2 regions of the Paenibacillus sp. FW101-FHT12H11 genome follow, and region 2 is predicted to be linked to the other one. Evidence: riboswitches for the same ligand, from Rfam matches in the RefSeq annotation. Region 2 holds a riboswitch; the other holds the start of a gene.
What was found. Region 2 has a riboswitch for FMN ahead of AC3WTJ_RS13950 (DMT family transporter). Riboswitches for the same ligand answer to the same signal wherever they lie in the genome.
Positions count from the first base shown of each region.

Region 1 (3,407 bases), on a different contig from region 2:
CTGTCTCCCAGATGAACATCTTCAAGGATCTTTCTTGCGCTAATCGTTAATACCATAGCCTGACCTACGCTATGAATGCGGCGCATGTGGCCGATTTCTTCAATAATGCCGGTAAACATGACAGCCCTCCATTCGTTAGCTCTTAAAAACCGGATACCCGGTTAGGCATACATCCGGTCCGAACTGCTCGACCTTTAAGCGGTCGAGCGTAATTGCGTCATCCATCTTCGCGAAGCCTTCGAAGGTGATGTTCATGGGTGCTGCTTGCCCGCCGCCGATAATTTTCGGCGCAAACATCAGCACCAGCTTATCCAGCAGGCGCCGCTTCAGCATGGCGCCGCTCAGCTTGCCTCCACCCTCTAGGAGGATGGAGCCGATCTCTCGCTCGCCGAGCTGCCGCATGGCGAGCGTCAGATCCACCTGCGGGCCGTCGCCGCAGGTGAGGACCGTGATGCCGCGCGCCTCCAGCGCGGCACGCCGCTCTGCGGGCGCCTGTGCGGTGGCGAGCAGGATCGTCGGCTGACGATCCTGCTCGGTGAGCACCTGGGCGCCCAGCGGGACCCGCAAGCGCGAGTCCGCGATAATCCGTACCGGCTGCACAGCCGGTACGTCGCCGCGCGCGCTTAAGCGCGGGTCGTCGGCGATGACGGTATCGACGCCGACCATAATGCCCTGATGCCGATGCCGCAGGGTATGCACGAATGCGCGCGACGCAGGCGACGTAATCCATTTGCTGTCGCCTGTTTTCGAGGCAATGCGGCCGTCGAGCGTGCTGGCTGTTTTCAGGGTCACGAAAGGCATACGCGTGACGATGTACTTATTAAAAGCCTCATTCATCAGCGAGGCTTCCTCGCCCAGCAGCCCAACGGACACGTCTATGCCGTGAGCGCGCAGTTTGGCAATACCCGTGCCCGCAACCTGCGGGTTCGGATCGGTGCCCGCAACGACAACGCGGGCAACACCGGCCTCAATGAGACGGTCGCTGCAAGGCGGCGTCTTGCCGTAGTGACTGCACGGCTCGAGTGTGACATACGCCGTACTGCCCTTCGCTTCTTCGCCAGCCATCTGCAAAGCAAGAACCTCAGCATGGCCATGTCCGCGCTTCAGATGCGCCCCCATCCCCACGATACGCCCGTCTTTTACCAGGACGCATCCAACAACGGGATTAATCCCTGTTTGGCCGAGAGCACTCTCAGCCATTTGCAGAGCGAGCCTCATATAAGCTTCATCATTCAAGACATGCATGTGTGTCCACTGCCTTTCCAAGCTATTTTGTAATAGAATGCAAAAAGACCCCTCCGCATATCGGATAGGGGCCAGAGATTGTTTAGGTAACACGAAGAAGCTTCATCCATCCATACTTGCTGCATTTTTGATCAAATCAAACAAGCACGGCGTACCCATGCCAAAGCATAGACCTGCCGAATTTTTGTTCTCGTGAAAAAATGTACAAGTATGCATAGCGAATCTAATGTTCGCGTATTCCTTCTCCCATCCAGACTATACTGTCGGTCCCGGATTCTCACCGGGTCAGCCGTAGCGAAGCTGTATATCAGGTACCGCTAGCTTCAAAACGGGTCACGGACTAATTGAAAGCAGCCAGATCAGCCTGCCATCAAATCACCGCCGGTGTGGAATTTCACCACGCCCCGAAGGTTTGCACACATATGAAAAGTAACTTATGAAAAATTTATCACTCACACATCGAAAAAGCAAGGTCTTTTTTACCTCACCCTACAAAAAACGACTCATTTTGCATTGCTTCAACTCGATTGCGATTATGTTTCTGGAAGCACTATTTGCATAAAACCGGATATATTCCCCCTTCCAAATGGAATATACTGACGTGCGCAGGCTCTACCCTCATCCACCCTCATCCTAACGAACCACACAGCCGCTATTCCCGTTAAATCGCGCATTTCTCAGCTCTAACAGACTCCAGAGTCATTATCCGATCAATACACGGTCATTTTGCAAGCAATTATCATGAATAGCGGCTCTCGTGTCCGTTAAAATTTCACAGAGCCTTATTTCTGCGAAATAGGGTCATCTCTGTCCGTTAGCTGACATTCTGTATCTCCACCACTCCAACGATAAAAGTCTCCGTGGAGCACCCTGCGCAGCTCCCTCAAATAAAAGAGCCTGCTGACAACTGTCAGCAGGCTCTTCCCATTTTCCGATATTAAACTTCTACAACTTCTACTTTTTCCATCAAGTCTCTGCCTTTGAAAGCATCAACGAGTTCCATACCTTTGGACACTTTACCGAAGACAGTATGTTGTCCATCAAGGTGAGGTTGTGGTTGGTAAGCGATGTAGAATTGGCTTCCACCAGTGTTTCTGCCTGCATGAGCCATAGCCAGGGAGCCGCGCTCATGTTTGTTAGGGTTGATTTCACAGTTGATTTGGTAGCCTGGGCCACCAGTTCCTGTGCCGGATGGACAACCGCCTTGTGCAACGAATCCTGGGATTACGCGATGAAAAACAAGTCCGTTGTAGAAACCGGAGTTTGCTAATTTTTCAAAGTTGGCAACGGTATTTGGCGCGTCATTTTCGAAAAGATCGATTAGAACTTCGCCACCGCCTGCTAGTTTAATTTTTGCTTGTTTGGCCATTGTGGTCCACTCCTTTAGACAATAATATCTTATTCTACTATGAAAAGATGCATTTCACAAATCTGCCTTTCAGCTAAATAGAGAACTCTAGTTCCGTGAGCACACAAAAAGCTATCCCTCAAGTCCTGAAGACCTGAGGGATAGCCCGTTCTCAGCTTGGAAATCCAGCTGTTTTCTATGTTAAACCGTTTTGCTCACTTGTTTCATTCTAGCAGGAATCAGATCGTTCCCGACAATGTTGTCGAACGTTTCACGCTTCACGACGAGATCGCTTTGCCCCTCGCTCACGAAAACTACGCCTGGACGGCGAATGCGATTGTAGTTGCTTGCCATCGCATAGTTATATGCGCCTGTGCAAGACACGGCAAGCACGTCGCCCGAGTTCACTTTCGGGAGGTTCACGTCCCAAATCAGCATATCGCCGCTCTCACAGCATTTGCCGGCAATCGATACGACCTCGGTAGGCTCTTCGGTTGCGCGGTTCGCCAGCATTGCCTCATACACTGCCTCATACAAAGCAGGGCGCGGGTTATCTGTCATACCGCCATCGACAGATACATATTTACGTACACCAGGAATATCTTTCGCCGTTCCAACGGTGTACAAGGTCGTTCCTGCGTCGCCAACGATGCTGCGGCCCGGCTCCACCCAGATTTCGGGAAGCGGATATTCGTTGCGTCCGAAATTGTCTTTAATCGCATCCGTGATCGCCTTCACATAGACGGATACCGGAAGCGGAGTATCTTCGTTCACATAACGGATGCCAAAGCCTCCGCCAAGGTTAATGACTTTG
Region 1 covers NZ_JBYTCO010000002.1:722,408-725,814, forward strand. The annotation lists gene ribE (riboflavin synthase) at 1-119, opposite strand, end outside; gene ribD (bifunctional diaminohydroxyphosphoribosylaminopyrimidine deaminase/5-amino-6-(5-phosphoribosylamino)uracil reductase RibD) at 136-1,245, opposite strand; FMN riboswitch at 1,480-1,661, opposite strand; gene AC3WTJ_RS08980 (peptidylprolyl isomerase) at 2,183-2,614, opposite strand; gene lysA (diaminopimelate decarboxylase) at 2,795-3,407, opposite strand, start outside.
Region 1: linked by a shared signal. The riboswitch ahead of ribD (bifunctional diaminohydroxyphosphoribosylaminopyrimidine deaminase/5-amino-6-(5-phosphoribosylamino)uracil reductase RibD) and the one ahead of AC3WTJ_RS13950 (DMT family transporter) in region 2 are both predicted to bind FMN.

Region 2 (3,407 bases):
TTGAGATCGCAGGGATGTCCATGAGTTTCCTCCTTTATGATTGATGGGGTTACAGGTTATATATCGGAATATAAGCGGCAATTTCTTAGCTTAAAGCAAGGATGAATAATCCTTGCTTTATTATTTTATGGTGTTAATATTCAGGAATAAATATCACTTATGTTTTGTAGGTGACCACACATCGAAAAGCTTATAGACGGTGCAAAAACAACAGCAGGAAATCGATCGATTTCTATTCCCCCAGTAGTCCTTGCTGCTTTAGAAATAATAGATTAGATAGATAGTCTAGCTATCATCATTACAGTGCCAAAAATTATAGCGATTATTCCGCCTATTCTTGTAAGAGTTAAGTAGGTATCACTCGGCTCAGAATCACCATTTACTTTCCATCCTTCTTTTAGATACCAAGCAAAAGAAGGAAAAAAGGTATTTGCAAGTCCAATTGCAATAAACAGAATTCCAGCGAAAGTAATCAATGAATCAACCTCCAACAATAGCTAATCATTTCTAATGATCAAGTATACAATCAAGCCAATGAGTGGAAAAAATAAAAGTCCAACAAGAACGATGATTGCAAATTCGTTACTTTTACCTCTTCTGATGGAATCGCGGTAAGCCCAGACACATAACGCTATATGGATCATGAAGAAAAAGAGAATGAAAAGAACCCCTACAAGTGAAATCAAAACCAGATTAATCACCTCTTATTCAATCGTAGTTTTTAATTAATACGCTGGGGCATCCTGGAAAGTTCCGTATACGGACGAACGCCGACTGAATACGGAAGGACATGAGGAGGGACGGACATGCAGAAATGGGTTAAGGTCTGCTTCACCAAAGAACAGCACGATAAGTGGAAAAGTGGAAACGGACAGGCGATCGGATAAGAGATGCCTTCTTTTAATTGGTTAGAGGGCAAAACGTGCAAGGATGAATAATCCTTGCTTTTTTTATTTTATGGTGCTAATATTCAGGAATGAATATCACTTATGTTTTGTAAGTGACCACAAATTGAATATTGAACCTTCGGGGCAGGGTGCAATTCCCTACCGGCGGTGAGGATACGTGTAGATGTATCTCAAGCCCGCGACTCCCGGCCTGTTAGGCTGGGACTGACTTGGTGAGAATCCAGGGCCGACGGTTATAGTCCGGATGGGAGAAGGTGAAAAACAGCTTGTCAAAAACTTAGGTTTTTGACAGGTCTGTTTGTCAATGCCCCCGCTGATCATAGAGCGGGGGCATTGTCTCTTTTCAGAGGGTTCAATTCAAAAAATCCTTAGGAGGTTTTTGAATTGGAAAATGCATTTAAGTTAGGAACAAAACACGCGAATGTGGTTTCAGCTCGCTCAGGAGGCATCAGCGGAGTTTGGTATGTGGCGCTGGGAGCTACGCTTTGGGGGCTTGACCCGCTTTTTCGGATCTTGTTGTTAAAGAGCTTTTCCTCCGCGCAAATTGTATTTATTGAGCATTTGCTCCTTGCCTGCTATGCGGTGCCAATACTCATGAAGTACCGGAAAACCTTGATCGGTAAGCTGTCGCTAGGCGTCATCGGCGCGTTGCTGTTCATCTCCTGGGGCGGCTCGGCGATAGCAACGATTTTGTTTACAGCGGCATTCTCGCATGGGAATGCGAACGCGATATTGCTTTTACAGAAATTACAGCCCTTATTCGCTATTATTTTAGCTCGCGTAATGCTCAAAGAGACGTTGCCTTCTAAATTTTTTGCTTATATCGCGGTGGCGCTGCTAGGCACGTATTTGCTGACATTCGGCTTTTCGTCCCCAGAGATGGGCCTCAAGGATCTAGGAACTATAAGCTGCCTATTCTCTATTCTTGCAGCTGGCTTATGGGGCGGCTCGACAGTCATGGGCAAGTACTTGCTGCAGAAAAAGCTCGATTTTCCAATTGTTACTTCGCTGCGCTTCCTGCTTGCCATCCCATTGCTGACGGTCGTACTTGTGGCTAGCGGCGACGCCTGGCACGTAACGGGAACTAGCGGCGGCTTAATACTTATTGCCGTTAACCTTTTGTTCCAAGCGTTTTTCCCGGGCCTGCTCTCCATGCTCCTCTACTATAAAGGGTTGTCCTCGACCAAGGCGTTTTTCGCAACGTTGGCGGAGCTAGCGTTCCCAGCGGTTGGCGTCTGCGTGAACTGGCTTGTCTTCGGGCAAAAGCTGACCGTAGGACAGCTCGCCGGTTTCATCGTAATTTGGCTCACCTTGTGGGTCATGAGCCGCAATCAGAGCAAAGCTGCGGTATAAAAAAAGAAAGAGGCTTTCCCTCGGTCACATGACGACCTTGACCTTGGGAAGCCTCTTTTGTTTGCCCACTTCTCAAATCCAAGTACCCTCAGGAAACCTTCGGGACCTTGAGTTTGCTATCCATTTGCGCTGTTTCCCCAGGCTCAAGGTAAAAGGAAACCCCGCCTCGCTCGTTCGCGGCGCGCACCGTCATACCGTGATGGTCCATGATCTGCTTCACGATGGCAAGACCGAGCCCGAACTGGCCGTCCCCGCCAGAACGGAAAGGCTCAAAGAGGCTGTCCGCGATCGCCTGATCGAGCGGCGGACCATCGTTGCTGATCTGCAGCCGCGAGAATCCGGCTGCAGCTTCCGCACCATCGCCACTAGATGGCGGCGTGAGGAGAATCCGGATGCCGCTTTTGGCATAGCGGAGCTGATTGTCGAGCATGTTCTCCAAGGCGATTTTCCACTGATCGGGATCGCCATGCAAAGTAGCGGGGGGGAGCTCTATCTCCCACTCGATTTCAGGGCGGCGATAGCGCAGCCGTTCAACGACATCTTCGATGACCTCGTGCAGCTCGAAAGGGCGGGACGGCTTCTCGCGAGCGGTGACATAATTCAGCTTGTTAAGCAGCAGAAGGTCGCGAATCCGCTTCTCGAGTCGCTCGCCCTCCTTCAGAATGACGCCCAAACTTTCGCCTAAGGTCCCTTTCGGGAAAACGCCGTCGAGAATGGACTGGGCATAGCTGCGGATCACCATGACCGGGGTTTTCAGCTCGTGGGAAGTGTGCTGGAGGAAAAATTGCTGCGCCTTGTCTTGGCGCACGAGACGCTGCCGCATCGCTTCAATCGCTTTGGCCAGCCGTCCCACTTCATCTTTACGCCCAGTTTCGATCGGGTCGTGCCAATCTCGTTCAGCCATACGTCCAACGTGTTGTTCCATCTGGACGAGCGGACGAGTGAAGTAGCGGGCGATGATCAGACAGGGCAGCCATGAAATCACGATGAGACCAACCATCATCAGCATAAGTCTGCCAAACATGGTCATGACCAGGTCGTTGCGATAATTGCCCCAGGCATAGGAGACGATAAAGTTGGGTTGGCCCTGAACGACCTCTTTGCGAATCACGTAAAAGATACTTTTCTTATCAATAATGGTCGTAT
Region 2 covers NZ_JBYTCO010000004.1:70,195-73,601, forward strand. The annotation lists gene AC3WTJ_RS13935 (YjfB family protein) at 1-22, opposite strand, end outside; gene AC3WTJ_RS13940 (DUF6199 family natural product biosynthesis protein) at 273-476, opposite strand; gene AC3WTJ_RS13945 (PLDc N-terminal domain-containing protein) at 498-644, opposite strand; FMN riboswitch at 1,019-1,168, shown strand; gene AC3WTJ_RS13950 (DMT family transporter) at 1,293-2,261, shown strand; gene AC3WTJ_RS13955 (HAMP domain-containing sensor histidine kinase) at 2,350-3,407, opposite strand, start outside.